2 regions of the Cellulomonas sp. P2_B4 genome follow, and region 2 is predicted to be linked to the other one. Evidence: predicted binding sites of a transcription regulator. Region 2 holds the regulator's gene; the other holds the start of a gene.

Region 1 (9,723 bases), on a different contig from region 2:
TCTGGAGCAGGGCCTCGACGGCCCGCAGGTATCGGACGTCTGGCCTGCACGGAAGCCAGTCGGCACGCTCTGGTGAGGTAGGTCATATCGCGGTTGAGTTGCGCCGGGTGAGATTCGCCTCTATGGGCCCGTTCGACACCCCGATCCGGGGTGGCAATATCTCATCCATGAGTTAGCGTCTTCCCCATGACGACCACCAGTACCCCGGTTCCGCTCACCACGGGTTCGTTCCCGATCGCCACCGACCCGCTGGCCCACGTCGGCTCGCTGGTCCGCTCGGCACGGCAGCACCAGGGCCTCACGCAGGCGCAGCTCGCGGAGCGTCTGGGCACCAGCCAGTCGGCCATCCACCGCATCGAGCAGGGTGCGCAGAACGTCAGCCTCGAGATGCTCACCCGCATCGGCGCCGCGCTCGACTCCCCCATCGTGACGCTCGGCGGCCCGCAGCGCACCCACCTGCGCGTGCAGGGCGGCCAGACCCTCAGCGGCCGGATCGACGTCAACACCAGCAAGAACGGCGCCGTCGCCCTGCTGTGCGCGTCGCTGCTCAACCGCGGCACCACCCGCCTGCGCAACGTCGCCCGGATCGTCGAGGTCGACCGCATCGTCGAGGTGCTGCGCTCCGTCGGCGTGAAGGCCGTCTGGTCGACCGACGGCCGCGACCTGGAGATCGTCGTCCCCGACCGCCTGCAGCTCGAGAAGATCGACGTCGACGCCGCCCGTCGCACCCGATCGATCATCATGTTCCTCGGCCCGCTGCTGGGTCAGCAGGACGAGTTCCGCCTGCCCTACGCGGGCGGCTGCGACCTGGGCACCCGCACCGTGGAGCCGCACCTGATCGGGCTGCGGCCGTTCGGCCTGGAGGTCACGGCGACCGCCGGCGACTACCACGCGCTGGTCGAGCGGTCCGAGCGCACGGACCTGTCGGTCGTCCTGACCGAGCGCGGCGACACCGTCACCGAGAACGTCATCATGGCCGCGGCCCGCCGCACGGGCATCACGACGATCCGCAACGCGAGCCCGAACTACATGGTCCAGGACCTGTGCTTCTACCTGGAGCTCCTCGGCGTCCGGATCGACGGCATCGGCACCACGACGCTGCGCGTACACGGCCTGGCCGAGATCGACGCCGAGGTCGAGTACGCCGTCTCCGAGGACCCGGTCGAGGCCATGAGCCTGCTCACCGCGGGCATCGTGACCTCGTCGGAGATCACCGTGGGGCGCGTGCCGATCGAGTTCATGGAGATCGAGCTGGCCACGCTGGCCGAGATGGGCCTGCGCTTCTCGCTGTCGGACGAGTACGCCGCCCAGAACGGCCGCACCCGGCTCGTCGACGTGACGGTGTACCCGAGCGACCTGCGGGCACCGATCGACAAGATCCACCCGATGCCGTTCCCGGGCCTGAACATCGACAACCTGCCGTTCTTCGCGGCGATCGCGGCCTGCGCGACGGGCACCACGCTGATCCACGACTGGGTCTACGAGGGCCGGGCCATCCACCTGACCGACCTGACCCGCCTGGGCGCCGACGTCCGCCTGCTCGACGCGCACCGCCTCCAGGTCAGCGGCCCGACGCACTGGTCGGGCGCCGAGGTGTCCTGCCCGCCGGCGCTCCGGCCGGCCGTCGTCATCCTGCTCGCCATGCTCGCCGCCAAGGGCACGTCCGTGCTGCGCGACGTCGACATCATCGCCCGCGGCTACGAGCAGCTCCAGGACCGCCTGGTCCAGCTGGGCGCCCGTATCGAGACGTTCCGCGATTGAGGTCGAAGCCGGTCGCCCCTACCGACGGGTGACCGGCTCGATCCGCGCGCTGCGCAGGTGCTCGAAGACGATCGACGTCCGCACGTCGGCGATCTCCGGCCGTTCCGTGAGCCGGTCGATGACGAACGCGTACAGCCGGTCGTTGTCGGCGACCGCGACGTGCAGCACGAAGTCCTCGGTGCCGCTGGTGACGAACACGCCGACCACCTCGGGCAGCGCTGCGGCCCAGGTGCGGAACCGCTCGATGTTCTGCCGCGTCGGCGGCCGGATGCGCAGCGCGATCATCGCCTGCACCGGGCGACCGATCTGCGCGAGGTCGACGTCGAGCACCGCGCCACGGATCACCCCGCGCTCGCGCAGGGACCGCGTGCGGTCGAGCGCCGTGGTCGGCGAGACCCCCACCGCGGCGGCGATGTCGCGGTTGGTCCGCCGTGCATCCACCTGCAGCTCGCGCAGGATCGCCGTATCAAGTTCGTCGAGATCGGCCATGCGCCCATGCTAGCCGTACGTCGTACGGAACGCTTGGAGTCGACCCGCACGTCTGCTTAGCATTCTGGTATCAGTACGGACGAATGCGAAGCAGGAGGCACACATGTCGGTCGATGTGACGGACCGGATCGGGTTCGCGCCGGAGGAGATCGCGCTGGGCGAGTCCACCCGCGCCGCGCGGTTGAAGTGGGTCGTCGTCGTGGACCAGGACCTGCCGGCCGGGCGCGCGGCGAACGCCGCCGTGTGCGTGGCTGCGGCGACGACCGCGGGCGTGGACGGCCTGCTCGGCCCGGCGGCCCGCGACCTGTCCGGTGTCGACCACCCCGGCATCCCGTGGGTCGGCTGCACGATCCTGGCGGCGCCCGCCGAGCAGCTGGGCGCGATCCGCGCCGGTGCCGCGGCCTCCCCCGACATGTTCGTCGCTGACATGCCCGCCGTCGCCCAGACCATCCGCGTGTACGACGAGTACCTCGAGCGGATCGCGGGCGCCGACGAGCCGACCTACATCGCCGTCAGCATCGTCGGCCCGCGCAACCAGGTCGACCGGCTGGTGCGCAAGCTCCCCCTGCTGGCCTGAGGACGCGCAGGAACGTCAGGCCGCGGGGCGCAGGAGGAACGTGAACGAGTCCGCGTCCCGGCCGGCGGGACGACCGTCGTCGTCGCGGATGGCCTCCACCAGCAGGCCCGCGGTCGACGCGAGTCGGGAGAAGCCGTCGATCGTGTGCCAGTGCAGCAGCCACTCGCGGTCGGCCGTCTCCGTGACGCCGTCCCGGACGCGCTCGTAGCGCAGCGTCGTGCGCCGCGTCCGGGCGACGGGGTCGAGGTCCTCGTCGAGCAGCGAGACCCGGATGACGGCGCCGTCCGGTTCGACCTCCGAGCGGAGCTCTCCGACCCGGCCGGAGGGCGGCGGGATCCACAGCGGGATCGCCGCGGTGCCTTCGGGCAGGAGGTGGGCACGGATGCCCGTGAGCGCGGCGAGGGCGGCCTCGTCGGACGGCAGGAGGTTGAACGTCGCACCGGCCAGGAAGATCGACCGGTACCGCCGAGGCAGGTCGAGTTCCTCGAACCGCTGCTGGAACACCGACACGTCGAGGCCGGCCGCGCGCGAGCGCAGCCGGTCCAACATGTCCGCCGACGAGTCGACGCCGTCGACGTCCAGCCCGAGGGCGCGCAGCGCGAGCAAGGGGTCGCCGTCGCCGCAGCCGAGCTCCAGTCCGGGCTCACCGCTCGAGGCGACGAACGCGACGTAGGACTGCGGCGACGGCGAGTACGACCGCAGCGGCGAGTAGAGCTCCGCGACCAGGCCCGTGTAGAAGTCCGCGGGATCCAACGAGGTCAGCGGCCGGAGTAGTTCGGCGCCTCGGAGACCATCTGGACGTCGTGCGGGTGCGACTCCTTGAGCCCCGCCGGCGTGATCCGGATGAACTTGCCGCGGGTCTGCAGCTCGGGGACGGTACGAGCGCCGACGTAGAACATCGACTGGTGCAGGCCACCGATCAGCTGGTGCGCGACGGCCGCGAGCGGGCCGCGGTACGGGACCTGGCCCTCGATGCCCTCGGTGATGATCTCGTCGTCGGACAGGTCGCCCTGGAAATAGCGGTCCTTGGAGTACGAGCGACGGTCGCCGCGCGACTGCATGGCCCCCAGCGACGCCATGCCGCGGTAGCGCTTGAACTGCTTGCCGTTGACGAAGACGAGGTCGCCGGGCGACTCGTCGCAGCCGGCCAGCAGACCGCCGAGCATCACGGTGTCCGCGCCGGCGACGAGGGCCTTGGCGATGTCACCGGAGTACTGCAGGCCGCCGTCGCCGATGACCGGGACGCCGGCGGGCTTGGCGGCCAGCGACGCGTCGTAGATCGCGGTGATCTGCGGGACGCCGACGCCGGCGACGACGCGCGTGGTGCAGATGGAGCCCGGACCGACGCCGACCTTGACGGCGTCGACACCCGCGTCGACGAGCGCCTGGGCACCCTCACGGGTCGCGATGTTGCCGCCGATGACCTGCACGTGCCTGGTGCCGGGGTCGCCCTTGATGCGGCGGACCATGTCGAGCATCAGGCGGGCGTGGCCGTTGGCCGTGTCGACGACGAGCACGTCCACCCCGGCCTCGACCAGCGCCGTCACGCGGTCCCACGCGTCGCCGAAGAACCCGACGGCGGCACCGACGACGAGCCGGCCCTCCCCGTCCTTCGTCGCGTCGGGGTACTGCTCGGACTTCACGAAGTCCTTGACGGTGATCAGGCCGCGCAGGATGCCCGAGTCGTCGACCAGCGGGAGCTTCTCGATCTTGTGCTTGGCGAGCAGCGCGGCAGCGTCGTCGCGCGCGATGCCGACCGGGGCCGTGACCAGCGGCATCGCCGTCATGATCTCGCGCACGCGGAGCTTCTCGAACTCGCCCGGCGGGACGAACCGCAGGTCACGGTTGGTGATGATGCCCAGGAGCAGCCCGTCCGGCGCGACCACCGGGAGGCCGGACACGCGGTAGGTGCCGCACAGGGCGTCCAGCTCGGCCAGCGTCGCCTCGGGCGAGACCGTCACCGGGTCCGTGATCATGCCGGACTCCGAGCGCTTGACCAGGTCGACCTGGTGCGCCTGGTCCTCGATCGACAGGTTGCGGTGCAGGATCCCGATGCCACCCTGGCGCGCCATGGCGATCGCCATGCGCGACTCGGTGACGGTGTCCATGGCGGCCGACAGCAGCGGCACGCGCACGGAGATCTCCCGCGTGAGGCGCGAGGTGGTGTTCACCTCGCTCGGGATCACGTCGGTCTCCCCCGGGAGGAGGAGCACGTCGTCGTAGGTCAGCCCGATCCGGGCGAACGGGTCGGCTGGCGTTGGCTCCGTCATTGGCTCAGGATACGCGCGCGCGAGCGCGTGCCGGATCCCGCGTTACTGGATGAGACCCCGGCGCAGGCCGATCGCGACCGCCTGAGCGCGGTCGTTCGCGCCCAGCTTGCGGAACAGGCGACGCGCGTGGGTCTTGACCGTGTCCTCGGAGAGGTAGAGCTCGGCACCGATCTGGGCGTTGGAGCGTCCGTTGCTCATGCCGACCAGCACCTCGATCTCGCGCTTGGTCAGCGGCACACCGGCGATCGCACCCGAGGTCGGGCCGGCGACCGGTGCTGCGTTTGCCGCGTCCGTGGGGACGGCCGACGAGACGCGTCCCTCACCGGAGCCGGAGCGCTGCGCGAAGCTGGCCTGGCTGGGCACGTCGACGGTCGAGGTCCGGGCGCCGGACGGGACCGGCAGCGCGGGGCTGGCGAGCACGTGGGCGGCGACGGCGGACAGCTCGGCGCGGCCGACGTCCGGTGCGAGGAACCCGCGGGCGCCGAGCGCGAGCGCCCGGTCGAGCGCCACGGTGTCGTCCGGGACGGCGAGGAGCACGATCGCGGCGGAGGGGGCGACGGCGCGCAGACGGCGGATCGCCTCGATCGCACCCGGCGCACCCAGGTGGGCGTCCAGGAGCACGACGGTCGGCGGCATCCGACGCGCGAGGCTCAGCAGCTCGTCGACGGTGGCGGCCGCACGCACAGGTCCGAGCGCCGGCACACCGATCGATGTCACTACCAGCCGCTCGCGCACGACTGCCGAGCCGTGACACACCACGACTCCTGCCATGTTGATCCCCTCTCGGGCCCCACGCGGGGCACCTGTCGTGTATCGGTCGCCCGGACGAGTGACGTTAGTTCTCCCGGCAACCGACGCGGACCACGGCGCGGGCAATCGTCCGACGATGCGTCGCAAGCGCAGAATGTCTCACCCGATAGAGCGGGTGAAATGGCTGATCACACCCCCGGGGGACCTACAGGTCGGGGGTCGCGACACCCTCGCTGGGACGGCTCGTGACGGCCAGGACCTCGTGCACCAGCCCCGTGAAGGAGTGTGCGCGGTGCACCGACCGCCCCAGCGGGACGGACGCGGAGGCCCGGTCGGGCACCATGACGAACTGCGGCAGCTCGGCGTGCTGCTCGGCTATCCGCTCGACGACCTCGAGGTCCACCTGGTGCCCCTCGCCGATCGTGACGACGGCGCGCGTGCGGGTCATCGCGACGAGCTCGAACGCGTGGTGGACGCCACCGGGTCCGCCGACGATCCGCGCGTCGACGCCGTGCGACGCGAGGGCGCCGGCCACGGCGTGGGCGACGAGCGGACGCGGTTCGCGCGGCACGACGAGCACCAGCACGACCGGCCGGCGCGCCCCCTCGAACGGGGCGGTGCGGTCGCGGAGGGCGGCGAGGGCGGCGGCGTGCACGGTCGCGGTCGCGTCGACGCCCGGGGGGTCCACGACCGTCCGGCGGGCGAGCGCGTCGAGCGCGGGCTCGACCAGGACATTCCACCACGCCAGGACGTCGGCGTCGGGCGAGAGGGCCAGGACCCGTGCGCAGGCGGCCAGGTCGCCGGCGAGCGCCGCGTCGACGACGGCCGTCGGCGTCCGCTCGGTCGGCGGGCGCACCTCCGCGGGCGCGGCGACGTCGGTGGCCAGCGCGATCCGGGCCGACTCCGCGGGGGCGACGCCGTCGAGCGTCAGGCGCCGCATGACGAGCAGCCGCTCGACGTCCGTCGACGAGTACCGCCGGTGCGCGCCGGCCGAGTGCTCGGACGGGCCGAGCCCGTAGCGACGGTCCCAGGTGCGCAGGGTGGCAGGTGCGACGCCCAGGCGCCGGGCCACGGCCGCGACGGCGAGCGCGGGCGCGTGGGCAGCCTGCGGCTCGTCGTCACCAGACATGACCATGGCGCGATTGTGCCAGTCCGAGCCGCGAAGTTCGTCCGGGGGAACCTCTGGACACGGATCGACTACCTGCGGTAACGCGGCCAATCGCTTCATCGAATGGCGGGCCGAACCGGTCTTGAACAACTCTTGAAGCGGTTGTAACGTCCTCCCCAACGCGTCATCCCGTGGGGCACACCCCACGGCAACCCGTACATCACGAACTTCCGGCACAGCCGCCGATCCGCGGCCTGTGATGGAGCGACTGAGGAGGAAACCATGGCCGAGATCTCCCGACTCCCCGGACCTGTGATGGATCTGTGGGAGTGGCAGTTCGAGGGCGCGTGCCGTGACGCAGACCAGGACCTGTTCTTCCACCCTGAGGGCGAGCGTGGATCTGCGCGACGCCGCCGCGCCGAGGCCGCCAAGGCCATCTGCGCCACCTGCCCCGTCATCAAGGAGTGCCGCGAGCAGTCGCTCACGGTGCGCGAGCCCTACGGCGTGTGGGGCGGGCTGTCGGAGGACGAGCGCACCGCCGTCCTCGCTCAGCGCAGCCGCAGGACGCGCGTCGGCTGAGACCTGACGTCCACGAGACCCCTCCGGCGATCAACGGCGATCGCGGAGGGGTCTCGCGTGTCCGGGCCGGCAACGAGAACGGCCCCCTCGGTCCGAGGACCGAGGGGGCCGTGCTACGAGGTGCGTCAGATCACTTGACCACGACGGCCAGGATGTCGCGGGCCGAGAGGATGAGGAGCTCCTCGCCCGCGTACTTGACCTCGGTACCGCCGTACTTGGAGTAGATCACCTTGTCGCCGACGGCGACGTCGAGCGGGACCCGGTTGCCGTTGTCGTCGACACGGCCGGGGCCGACCGCCAGGACCTCGCCCTCCTGGGGCTTCTCCTTGGCGCTGTCCGGGATGACGAGACCGGAAGCGGTCGTCGTCTCTGCCTCGAGCGTCTTGACGACGATCCGGTCCTCGAGGGGCTTGATGGAGACCGACACAGCGGACCTCCCCTTCGCATGTGAGTAGTTCGTGAGTCCGAAGAGCGCTGTCGGGCCACCGTCGTCGCGGGTGCCGGGGCCAGGAGCGCCGTTGGCACACTCACGGGGAGAGTGCCAGCTCCTCACTCTAGGAAGGCGTTAGCACTCGGTCAAGGCGAGTGCCAACTGCCGACAGCGAACAGTCCCGCCGTGCAAGGATCGGCGGCATGGACTCCGAGGGCCTCTCCCAGCTCCTCAGCCCCACCGGCTGGGCTCTGCTGTCGGCGTTGCCGCCCTACGACGAGTCCCGCACGATGGCGCTCTCGACCCGCCTCAAGGAGGAGGGCCTCGACCCCGTGCTCGTCGCGGCGGCGCTGACGCAGTCGCGCCTGCGGGCCAAGGCGACGACCAAGTTCGGCGACTTCGCCGGCGGGATGCTGTTCACGGTCGCCGGGCTGGAGCAGGCCACCCGCCTGAACGTCGCCGCGCACCACGCCCGGCGGTACCGGGACGCCGGCAGCACGCGCGTCGCGGACCTCACGTGCGGGATCGGCGCGGACGCGATGGCCTTCGCCGGCATCGGGCTGCGGGTGCTGGCCACGGACGTGGACGAGGCGACCGCGGCGATCGCGACCGTGAACCTGCGGCACTTCCCCGACGCCGAGGTGCGCCACGGGGACGGTCTCGCGCTGGACCTCGAGGGCGAGGGTGTCGACGGCGTGTACGCCGACCCGGCCCGCCGGACCTCGTCGGGAAGCCGGGTGTTCGACCCCTCGGCCTACGAGCCGGCGTTGGACAGGGTGCTCGAGCTGCGCGAGAGGGTGCCCGCGCTCGGGCTCAAGCTCGGACCGGGCATCCCCCACTCCGCCCTGCCGATGGACGCGCACGCGCAGTGGGTGTCCGTGGACGGCGACGTCGTCGAGCTCGGGCTGTGGTTCGGTCCGCTGGCGCCCGAGGGGCCGGGACGGTCCGCGCTGGTGCTCCGCGACGGGCAGGCGCACACGATCCTGGCGAGCAACCCGGACGGCATCTACCGGCCGCCGTCCGGTGAGGTCGGCGCGTACCTCTACGAGCCCGACGGCGCGGTGATCCGGGCGGGACTGGTGGGCGAGCTGGCCGACCAGGTGCGCGGGCGGCTGGTGGACCCCACGATCGCCTACGTGACCTCCGACGTCCTGACGCCCGTGCCGACCGCGACGGCCTACCGCGTGCTCGACACCATGCCGTTCGGGCTCAAGCGGCTCAAGACGTACCTGCGGGAGCGGGACGTCGGGAGGCTGACGATCAAGAAGCGCGGCACCGCCGTCGTGCCGGAGCAGCTGCGACGCCAGCTCGACCTGCGCGGCAGCGCCTTCGCGACCATCGTCCTGACGCGCGTCGCGGGCAGCCAGCAGGTGCTCGTGGTCGAGGCCGCCTGATGGCCGCGCCCGTCACGCTGCCGTTCGCGCACTCCGAACGGTCCACCGTCGGGATCGAGTGGGAGGTCGCACTCGTCGACGCCGACTCCGGCGACCTGCGCCAGGCGGCCGAGACGATCCTGGCCGCCGTCCGTCCCGCCGACGGCGGCGAGCACCCGCTGATCACGCAGGAGCTGCTGCTCAACACCGTCGAGCTGCGGTCGGGGAAGTGCACGGTCGTGGCCGAGGCCGTCGCCGACCTGCAGCGCGCCCTCGACATCGTCGGCGAGGCCGCGCAGCCGCTGCGGATCGAGCTCATGGGCAGCGGGACCCACCCGTTCGCACAGTGGTCCCAGCAGCGCGTCACCGACAAGCAGCGCTACGCC
Region 2 (9,723 bases):
AGGACCTCGTCCTGGAGGCCGAGCAGCTCCACCATGGAGATGTCCGACGGCACGGTGATCCGGTGCTCGACGCGAGCCGGCGCACCGTGGGCGCGGGCTGGGCGTGCGGGGTTGGGCGTTGGTTCGGCCATGTGCTCGGCGTGCGCCGTGGGCTCCTTGTCAGCGATGTGTTCGTGCAGGGTGCAAGTCTACGAGCCCTGGCCCACAAGAGTCCCCGTCATACCCAACGTCCCAGCCGCTGCGCGAGGATCGCGATCGCGACGGGTCCTGCCGTCGAGGTGCGCAGCACGTGCGGACCCAGCCGGACCGCGCCCGCGCCCGCATCGGTCAGGCGGGCGAGCTCGACCTCGCCGATCCCACCCTCGGGCCCGACGACGACCAGGCACTCCCCCGCGGTCGGCAGCGCGACCTCCGCGATCGGGGCTGCCGCCTCTTCGTGCAGGACGAGCACGACGCCGCCGGCGGCGACCACGGACCGGATGCGCTCGGCGAGCGCCCGGCCGTCCAGCGCGACCTCGACGTCGGGCACGCGGGCGCGGCGCGACTGCTTCGCGGCCGCCCGCACGGTGCCCAGCCAGCGCGCCCGGCTCTTGGTGGCGCGGTCGCCCCGCCACACCACGATCGAGCGCTCCGCCTGCCACGGGACCACCGCGTCGACGCCGACCTCGGTGGCCGCCTCGATCGCCATCTCGTCGCGGTCGCCCTTGGCCAGCGCCTGCACCAGCACCAGCGGAACGGCCGGCGCGGGCTCGACGACGACCTCGGTCACCGCGACGGCCACACCGTCGGCCGTCACCGCGTCGACCACGCCGACGAGGCGCACCCCGGCACCGTCGACGACGTCGACCCGCTCACCGGGGGCTCGTCGCTGGACGACGCCGGCGTGCCGGCCCTCCGTACCGCCGAGCAGGTACGTGCCACCGGCGACGACGTCCCGGAGGCTCCCGGGGTCGGCCAGGAAGACGGGCGCGCTCATCCGGACCGGCCGCTCAGCGGCCGGACAGCTTGTCGCGCAGCTTGGCGAACACGCCCGAGCTCGACCCGGCGAAACGCGCCTCCGGGCGCTCCTCGTCGCGCAGCGCCGCGAGCTTGCGCAGCAGCTCGGACTGCTCGTCGTCCATCGCCGTCGGAACCTGGACGTCGACGTGGACGTGCAGGTCGCCCCGCCCGCCGATGTGCAGGTGCCCGACACCCAGGTTCTTGAGCGTGATGATCTGCGACGGCTGCGTGCCGGGTCGCAGGTCGACCTCCCGCGGACCGTCGAGCGTGTCCAGGGTCAGCACGGTGCCGAGCGCCGCGGCGGTCATCGGCACCTGGAGCGTCGCGTGCAGGTCGTCGCCGCGGCGGACGAACGTGTCGTTCTTGCGCTCGCGCACCTCGAGGTACACGTCGCCGGCCGGGCCGCCGGCGGGGCCGACCTCGCCCTGGCCCGTGAGCTTGATGCGGGTGCCCGTGTCCACGCCCGCGGGGACGTCGACGCTCAGGGTGCGACGCGACCGGACCCGGCCCTCGCCCGAGCACTCGGTGCACGGCTCGGGGATGACGCTGCCGAACCCGTGGCACGCCGCGCACGGCTGGGTCGTCATGACCTGACCGAGGAACGAGCGGGCCACGCGCTGCACGGAGCCACGGCCGCCGCAGACCTCGCACGTGCGGGGCGAGGTGCCAGGCCGGCAGCACGTGCCCGAGCAGGTGGGACAGACGACCGCGGTGTCGACGGGGACGTCGCGGTGCACGCCGAACGTCACGTCGGCCAGGTCGAGGTCGAGGCGGACCAGCGCGTCCTGGCCACGACGCGCCCGCGGGATGGGACCGCGCTGCTGCGCGGCGCCGGTCGCGGCACCGAAGAACGTCTCGAAGATGTCCTGGAAGCCGAAGCCGCCACCCATGCCGCCACCGGGCGACGACGGGTCGCCGCCCATGTCGTACGCGCGACGCTTCTCGGGGTTGCCGAGCACGTCGTAGGCGCGCGACACGTCCTTGAAGGTGTCCTCGGACCCGGCGTCCGCCCCGGCGACGTCCGGGTGGTGCTCGCGCGCGAGCTTGCGGTACGCCTTCTTGATCTGCTCGGGCGTCGCGTCCCGCGGCACGCCGAGGATCTCGTAGTAGTCGGTCACGGGAGGATGTGCTCGCTTCCGGTGGGAGTGCTGGTCAGTTCCGTCATTGGGCCAGGATCCGCGTGAGGTAGCGCGCGACCGCGCGCACCGCGGACATGGTCGCCGGGTAGTCCATGCGCAGGGGGCCGATGGAGCCGATGCGGGCCACCGAGCCGCTTCCCTCGTCGCCGTAGCCGGTGGTCACGAAGCTGGTCTCGACGAGGCCGTCGTGCTGGGTCTCGCGACCGATCCGCACGGTGACCGCCTGCGTGTCCTCGGCCATCTCCGAGAGCAGCCGCAGTAGGACGACCTGCTCTTCCAGGGCTTCGAGCACCGGCCCGATCGAGCGCACGTCGGTGCCGCCGGCGCGTGCGAGGTTCGCGGTGCCCGCGAGCACCACGCGCTCCTCGCTCTCCTGCGCCAGCGTCTCCTCGAGCACCGCGACGACGCTGCGGACGAGATCCTGGTCCGCGGGCTCGAACGCCGGCGTCAGGTCCGCGAGCGCTACGGGCAGCTCGGACAGCCGACGACCTGCGGCGCTCACGTTCAGCCGGGCGCGCAGGAGGGCGACGACCGACTCGTCGAGGTCGCGGTCCAGCTCGAGCGTGCGCTGCTCGACGCGCCCGGTGTCGGTGATGAGCACGACGAGCAGGTGCCGCTGGCCCACGGGCACGAGTTCCACGTGCCGCAGCGCCGACCGTCGCAGCGAGGGGTACTGCACGACCGCGACCTGCTGCGTCAGCTGCGCGATGACGCGCACCGCCCGGTCGACGACGTCGTCGAGGTCCTGCGCGTTCTCCAGGAACGTGCCGATCGCGCGGCGCTCGGGGCTGGACAGCGGCTTGACGCTCGAGAGCTGGTCGACGAAGAGCCGGTAGCCCTTGTCGGTGGGCACGCGACCGGCCGAGGTGTGCGGCTGCGCGATGTAGCCGCCCTCCTCGAGGGAGGCCATGTCGTTGCGGATGGTGGCCGGCGAGACCCCGAGGGAGTGTCGCTCGACCAGCGCGCGCGACCCGACCGGCTCGCGGGTGGCGACGTAGTCCTCGACGATCGCGCGCAGGACGTCCAGACGCCTGTCGTCGCTCATCTCTCGCCTCCTCGCCCAGCCTCGTGGTTCGCGCACGCACGCCGGTAGCACTCGCCCGGCAGGAGTGCCAATGCTACGCCGCGCCGCCGACACCACCGGGTGCTCCGCGCACAGCGGAACCGGCGCGCCCCGACGACCCCCGCGCGGCCGCCACCTACGCTGCCCGGGTGAACCAGGACCGCTACGGCTCCGACGTCCTGCGTGGCTCGGGCTCGACACACCATCGCGCACCACGCACCAGCCGCCCGCAGGCGGCCGAGACCGGCCTCGTCGTGGAGGAGGTCACCACCGGCTGGGTCGGTGCGGTCGTCCGCGTCGAGAAGTCCGGTGGCATCCACGTGGTCGTCCTGGAGGACCGCGCCGGCCGCACCCGCACGTTCCCGCTCGGCCGGGGCTTCTGGGTGGACGGCGAACCCGTGGCGCTCACCGCGCCGGTCCGCGCGACCGCACCCGCCAAGCCCACCCGCACGGCCTCCGGCTCGGTCGCGGTGCACGACGCCCGGGCGCGCGTCGCCCGCGGAAGCCGGATCTGGGTCGAGGGCAAGCACGACGCCGAGCTGGTGGAGAAGGTCTGGGGCGACGACCTGCGCCTCGAGGGCGTCGTGGTCGAGCTCCTCGACGGCGTCGACAACCTGCCCGACGCGATCCGCGACTTCGCCCCGGGTCCGGGCCGCCGCGTCGGCGTGCTCGTCGACCACCTCGTCGCCGGGGCCAAGGAGAGCCGGATCGCCGCGGAGGCCGTCCGTCTCGCCCCCGCCGGGACGGTGCTCGTGCTGGGCCACCCGTACGTGGACGTCTGGCAGGCGGTCCGGCCCGAGCGCATCGGCCTGACGGCCTGGCCGACGATCGAGCGCGGCACCGAGTGGAAGCACGGCATCCTGCGCGAGCTCGGCTGGCCGGCGCAGGACCAGGCCGACGTCGCGCGGGCGTGGCAGCGGATCCTGCGCTCGGTCCGCAGCTACGCCGACCTCGAGCCCAGCCTGCTCGGCCGCGTCGAGGAGCTCATCGACTTCGTCACCACATGACGGTGCCCGGCCCTCGCGGACGAGGACCGGGCACCGGGTGTGGAGCGGTCAGGCGACGGCGGCGATCGGGTCGCCGAGCAGCCGCTTGAACAGGAACGCGCTCGCGAGGAGCACGACCGGGACGGCGACGAGCAGGCCGATGCCGCACAGGATGGCGCCCGCAGCCAGGATCAGGATGCTGAGCAGGTAGAACAGGATCGTCGTCGACAGGTTCGCCGTGATGAGCTGGTAGCTCGCCTTGATGGCGTCCACCGGCGCGAGCTGCTTGCCGATCACGAACCAGAACGTGAAGAACAGCAGGAAGTTCACGACGAGCGAGACGAGCCCCCCGAAGAACGGGATGAGGCTGAGCACCACGGAGATGCCGGTCAGGATCAGGGCCGTCACGATCACCGGGCCGGCGTCGACGAACCGGAAGAAGTCGCCGAAGCCGATCGGGCGCCCCTCCGTCACGTCGAGCGCCGCCTTGATGAAGACCGCCTGGATCAGGTAGCCGATCAGCGAGGCGACCAGCGTCAGCACGATGAACCCGAACGAGAACCCGATCCGCCCGCCGGCGGTCGTCCGGAACAGGTCGCTGAACCCGCCGAAGATCGCCGCGACGATCGAGAACGCGACGATGAAGATGACGAACCACACGACGCCGGCGCCGATGAACAGGCCGCCGTGGCGCGTGAACGCCTTCCAGCCGTACCCGAAGGACTCACCGAGCGGCGAGGGCGGCGGCGGGGCGTAGCCGCCGGCGGGCGGCGGGGCGTATCCGGGCGGCGCGGGCGGGTAGGCACCGGGCGGCTGCTGGCCGTAGCCGGGCGGGTAGGCGCCCGGAGCGGGCTGCCCGTACTGCGGAGCCGGCGGCGGCGGGTACGCACCCGGGGCAGGCTGACCGTACGGAGCCGCCGGGGGTGCAGGCGGAGCGGGCGGCGGAGGCGGGGGCGCGACCGGCGGAGCGGGCGGCGGAGGAGGCGGGGCGGCGGGTGGCTGGGCCGGAGGAACCGGCGGCTGCGGGTCAGGTGCGACGGGCTCGCCGTCGTTCGGCGGCGTTCCGCCCGGGTTCTCGCTCATGCGTGGCCTCCCTGGTCACGGGCGGTCGTCGCCCAGCGGACAGCGAACCGAAGCCGCACACCCGTGTCAAGGAACCGCATCAAACCCGGCATGTCGGCTCGTCAGCCGGCGAGGCTCCTGACGACGGCGTCCGCGAGCAGCCGACCGCGACGCGTCAGGACGAGCCGTCGCCCGGCGAGAGCGGCCGTGCCGTCCACCAGACCGTCCGCGATGAGCCCAGCGACCGCGGGCCGCGCGTCGGTCGGCAGCGCGTCGATCGGCAGCCCGTCGGAGAGCCGGACGCCGAGCATGAGCCGCTCGAGCAGCTCACCGTCGCCCGTGACGATCTCCCGACCAGCCGCGGGGCTCAGCCCGCGGTCGAGCCGGTCCGCGTACGCGCGCGGGTGCTTGACGTTCCACCAGCGGACCCCGCCGACGTGGCTGTGCGCGCCCGGCCCGACCCCCCACCAGTCGTCGCCGCGCCAGTACGCGAGGTTGTGCCGGCACTCGGTGGACCGGTCGCGCGACCAGTTGCTCACCTCGTACCAGTGCAGGCCGGCGGCCTCGAACAACTCGTCGGCGAGCTCGTACTTCGTCGCCTGGTCGTCGCCGTCGGGCAGCTCGAGCTCGCCGCGGCGCACCTGCACGGCCATGCGCGTGCCCGCCTCGACGACGAGCGCGTACGCCGAGACGTGGTCGACCCCGGTGTCCAGCGCGGCCTCGACGCTGGTGCGCCAGTCGTCGACCGACTCCCCCGGCGTCCCGTAGATGAGGTCGAGCGAGACGGCCAGGCCGGCGTCCTTCGCCCAGCGCACGACGTCCGGGATGCGTCGGGGGTCGTGGGTGCGTTCGAGGGTGGCCAGCACGTGCGGCACCGCGGACTGCATGCCGAACGAGACCCGCGTGAAGCCGGCCGCCGCGAGCGCCTCGAGCGACTGCGGGGTCACCGAGTCGGGATTCGCCTCGGTGGTGACCTCGATGTCGTCGGAAAACCCCCACGCGTCCCGGACGCCGCCCAGCATGCGCGACAGGTCCGGGACGGACAGGACGGTGGGCGTGCCGCCGCCGACGAAGACGGTCTGCACCGGCCTGGCGGGCAGGATCGAGGCCGCGAGCGCGATCTCCTTCAGCGCGGTGTCCGCGTACGCGTTCTGGCTCGCGCCGCCGCCCAGCTCCGTGGCCGTGTACGTGTTGAAGTCGCAGTACCCGCAGCGCACCGTGCAGAACGGCACGTGCAGGTAGACGCCGAAGGCGCGCTCCGACAGACCCTCGAACGCCGACTGCGGCAACGATCCGTCGTCGGGCGCAACGTCCCCTTCGGGGAGCGCTGGACTCACTTCTTCTTCGCGTCCTTGCCACCGGCGGAACCGGCCGGCTCGCTGGAGAGCGCGGCGATGAAGGCCTCCTGCGGCACGTCGACCCGTCCGATCGTCTTCATGCGCTTCTTGCCCTCCTTCTGCTTCTCCAGGAGCTTGCGCTTGCGCGTGATGTCGCCGCCGTAGCACTTGGCCAGGACGTCCTTGCGGATGGCGCGGATGGTCTCGCGCGCGATGATCCGGGCGCCGATCGCGGCCTGGATGGGCACCTCGAACTGCTGGCGCGGGATGAGGTCCTTCAGCTTGGCCGTCATCATGACGCCGTACGCGTAGGCCTTGTCCTTGTGCACGATCGCGCTGAACGCGTCGACCGTCTCGCCCTGCAGCAGGATGTCGACCTTGACCAGGTCGGCCTCCTGGTCGCCGATGCGCTCGTAGTCGAGGCTCGCGTAGCCGCGCGTCTTGGACTTCAGCTGGTCGAAGAAGTCGAAGACGATCTCGGCCATCGGGAGCACGTAGCGCAGCTCGACGCGGTCCTCGGACAGGTAGTCCATGCCCTGCAGCTCGCCGCGCTTGGTCTGGCAGAGCTCCATGATCGCGCCGATGAACTCGCTCGGCGCCAGGATCGTGCCCTTGACCATGGGCTCGTTGACGGCCCCGATCTTGCCCGAGGGGAACTCGCTCGGGTTGGTCACCGTGACCACGCTCTTGTCCTCGAGCGTGACCTCGTAGACGACGTTCGGCGCGGTCGAGATGAGGTCGAGGTCGAACTCACGCTCGAGCCGCTCGCGGACGATCTCGAGGTGCAGCAGCCCGAGGAAACCGACGCGGAACCCGAACCCGAGCGCCACCGACGTCTCGGGCTCGTAGTTGAGCGCGGCGTCGTTGAGCTTGAGCTTGTCGAGCGCGTCGCGCAGCACCGGGTAGTCCGTACCGTCGATCGGGTACAGGCCCGAGAACACCATGGGCTTCGGGTCGGAGTAGCCGCCCAGCGCCTCGGCGGCCGGCTTGCTCGCGTTGGTGACGGTGTCGCCGACCTTCGACTGGCGCACGTCCTTCACGCCCGTGATCAGGTAGCCGACCTCGCCGACGCCGAGGCCCTTCGTCGGCACGGGCTCCGGGGAGATCACGCCGATCTCGAGCAGCTCGTGCGTCGCGCGGGTCGACATCATGACGATCTTCTCGCGCGGGTTCAGGTTGCCGTCGACCACACGGACGTACGTGACGACCCCGCGGTAGGTGTCGTAGACGGAGTCGAAGATCATCGCGCGGGCCGGGGCGTTCGCGTCGCCGGTGGGCGGCGGGACGAGCTCGACGATGCGGTCCAGCAGCTCCGTGACGCCCTCGCCGGTCTTGCCCGAGACGCGCAGGCAGTCCTCGGGCTCGCCACCGATGAGCTTGGCCAGCTCCTCCGCGTACTTCTCGGGCTGCGCGGCCGGCAGGTCGATCTTGTTGAGCACCGGGATGATCGTCAGGTCGTTGTCGAGCGCGAGGTACAGGTTCGCCAGCGTCTGGGCCTCGATGCCCTGCGCGGCGTCGACGAGCAGCACGGCACCCTCGCAGGCGGCCAGCGACCGCGACACCTCGTAGGTGAAGTCGACGTGGCCGGGCGTGTCGATCATGTTCAGCGCGAACGCGTCGTCACCGACACCCCACGGCATGCGCACGGCCTGCGACTTGATGGTGATGCCGCGCTCGCGCTCGATGTCCATCCGGTCCAGGTACTGCGCACGCATGGCTCGCGCGTCGACCACGCCCGTGAGCTGCAGCATGCGGTCCGCGAGCGTCGACTTGCCGTGGTCGATGTGCGCGATGATGCAGAAGTTGCGCAGCAGCTCCGGCGGCGTGGCCGCGGGGTGGATGCGCGACGAGGCGGCGGCACCGGGGATCGGGGACAAGCGGACTGGCTCCTGGGATAGGTGTTGCTCCGGCGTTGGCGCCGTAGCGACGAACGGTGACCGCCGACGCCCTGTCGGGTCGCGTGCGGTCGGTACCACCATGGTCCCATGACGACGCACCCTCCTGTTTCAGAAGCTGCGCCCGCCGCGACCCTCGACCTCCTGACCGTCCTGTCCGATCTCCAGGGCCAGTTCCTCGCGACGATCCCCGCGGTCGACCCGACCACCCGCGTCCCCTGGTGCGGCCGCTGGCGCGTGAAGGACCTCGTCGTCCACGTCGCCCGGATCCACCACTGGGCCGCCGGCCAGGCCCGACGCCGGCAGGAGACGCCGCTGGGCCGCGGGCCCTTCGTGCTGGAGGACCTCTACCGCGACTGCGCGGCCGAGCTCGTCGACACCCTCACCTCGCTCGGTCCCGACGCGGAGGCCTGGACCCTCGACGGGAACGGCCCGGCCTCGTTCTGGCGTCGCCGGCAGGTGCACGAGACCCTCGTCCACCTCTGGGACCTGCGCACCGCGGGCACCCTGGACCTCGTCGTCGATCCCGTCGTGTGGGCGGACACCGTCGACGAGGTGGTCACGGTCATGCAGCCGCGCCAGGAGCGCATGGGACGCATGGAGCCCCTGCCCGAACCCGTCGCGCTGCACGCCACCGACGCGGACCGGTCGTGGCTGCTCGGCGGGGCCACTGGCCCGGTCGTCGCGGTGCACGGGACGGCGAGCGACCTCGCCCTCCTCCTGTGGGGACGGCTCTCGCCGGACCTGCTCGAGGTCACGGGCGACCGACCGGCGCTCGACGACGCCCTGTCCCGTCGCCTGACCCCGTAGCCGACAGACGCGCAGGTCTCCCTGCCAGTCGGACTGGCCGGGAGACCTGCGTCGTTGCGGAGTGCGTCAGATGCGGACCCACCGGGCGACGCCCAGTGCGAGCGTGCTGAGCCCGACCACCAGGTAGGCGAGGATCGAGCGCGAGCCGTCGGACACCTCGGCCGTCGCGTGCTTCGCGACCGGGGCGTCGGCACGCACCTGCGTGTCCCCCGAGTCGTCGGTCAGCGCGAGGGTGCCGCTCGACGAACCGGCCGCGAGCACCTGCGACGCGACGAGGGGGTTGACGTCGGCAGGGCGGAACGAGGCCTCCCGGGCGAACGCGCTCGCCGGGACCTGCCGGACAGCTCCCGTGACCTCGGCCTGGTCGGCCGGCGCGGCCTCGTCGGCCAGGTCGGCGATGTCGGCCACGCCGGCGTTGTCGGCCACGTCGGA

What was found. The regulator HrcA, encoded in region 2, represses chaperone genes, less so after heat shock. The targets are predictions, from matches to a motif close to TTNGCACTCGNNNNNNNCGAGTGCNAA.
Region 1: the regulator HrcA is predicted to act here: its motif matches at 8,100-8,126, upstream of groES (co-chaperone GroES).

The regions. Positions count from the first base shown of each region.
Region 1 is NZ_JBFUDI010000001.1:29,924-39,646, forward strand. It holds gene AC1DZC_RS00125 (exonuclease domain-containing protein) at 1-76, shown strand, start outside; gene AC1DZC_RS00130 (helix-turn-helix domain-containing protein) at 187-1,761, shown strand; gene AC1DZC_RS00135 (Lrp/AsnC family transcriptional regulator) at 1,780-2,250, opposite strand; gene AC1DZC_RS00140 (DUF2000 domain-containing protein) at 2,354-2,827, shown strand; gene AC1DZC_RS00145 (class I SAM-dependent methyltransferase) at 2,843-3,580, opposite strand; gene guaB (IMP dehydrogenase) at 3,586-5,097, opposite strand; gene AC1DZC_RS00155 (response regulator transcription factor) at 5,140-5,868, opposite strand; gene AC1DZC_RS00160 (MerR family transcriptional regulator) at 6,053-6,982, opposite strand; gene AC1DZC_RS00165 (WhiB family transcriptional regulator) at 7,238-7,534, shown strand; gene groES (co-chaperone GroES) at 7,665-7,961, opposite strand; gene AC1DZC_RS00175 (class I SAM-dependent methyltransferase) at 8,168-9,358, shown strand; gene AC1DZC_RS00180 (glutamate--cysteine ligase) at 9,358-9,723, shown strand, end outside.
Region 2 is NZ_JBFUDI010000003.1:438,339-448,061, forward strand. It holds gene AC1DZC_RS06960 (PhoH family protein) at 1-131, opposite strand, end outside; gene AC1DZC_RS06965 (16S rRNA (uracil(1498)-N(3))-methyltransferase) at 218-976, opposite strand; gene dnaJ (molecular chaperone DnaJ) at 990-2,117, opposite strand; gene hrcA (heat-inducible transcriptional repressor HrcA) at 2,161-3,183, opposite strand; gene AC1DZC_RS06980 (DUF3097 domain-containing protein) at 3,351-4,208, shown strand; gene AC1DZC_RS06985 (hypothetical protein) at 4,257-5,270, opposite strand; gene hemW (radical SAM family heme chaperone HemW) at 5,372-6,586, opposite strand; gene lepA (translation elongation factor 4) at 6,583-8,463, opposite strand; gene AC1DZC_RS07000 (maleylpyruvate isomerase family mycothiol-dependent enzyme) at 8,572-9,291, shown strand; gene AC1DZC_RS07005 (hypothetical protein) at 9,358-9,723, opposite strand, start outside.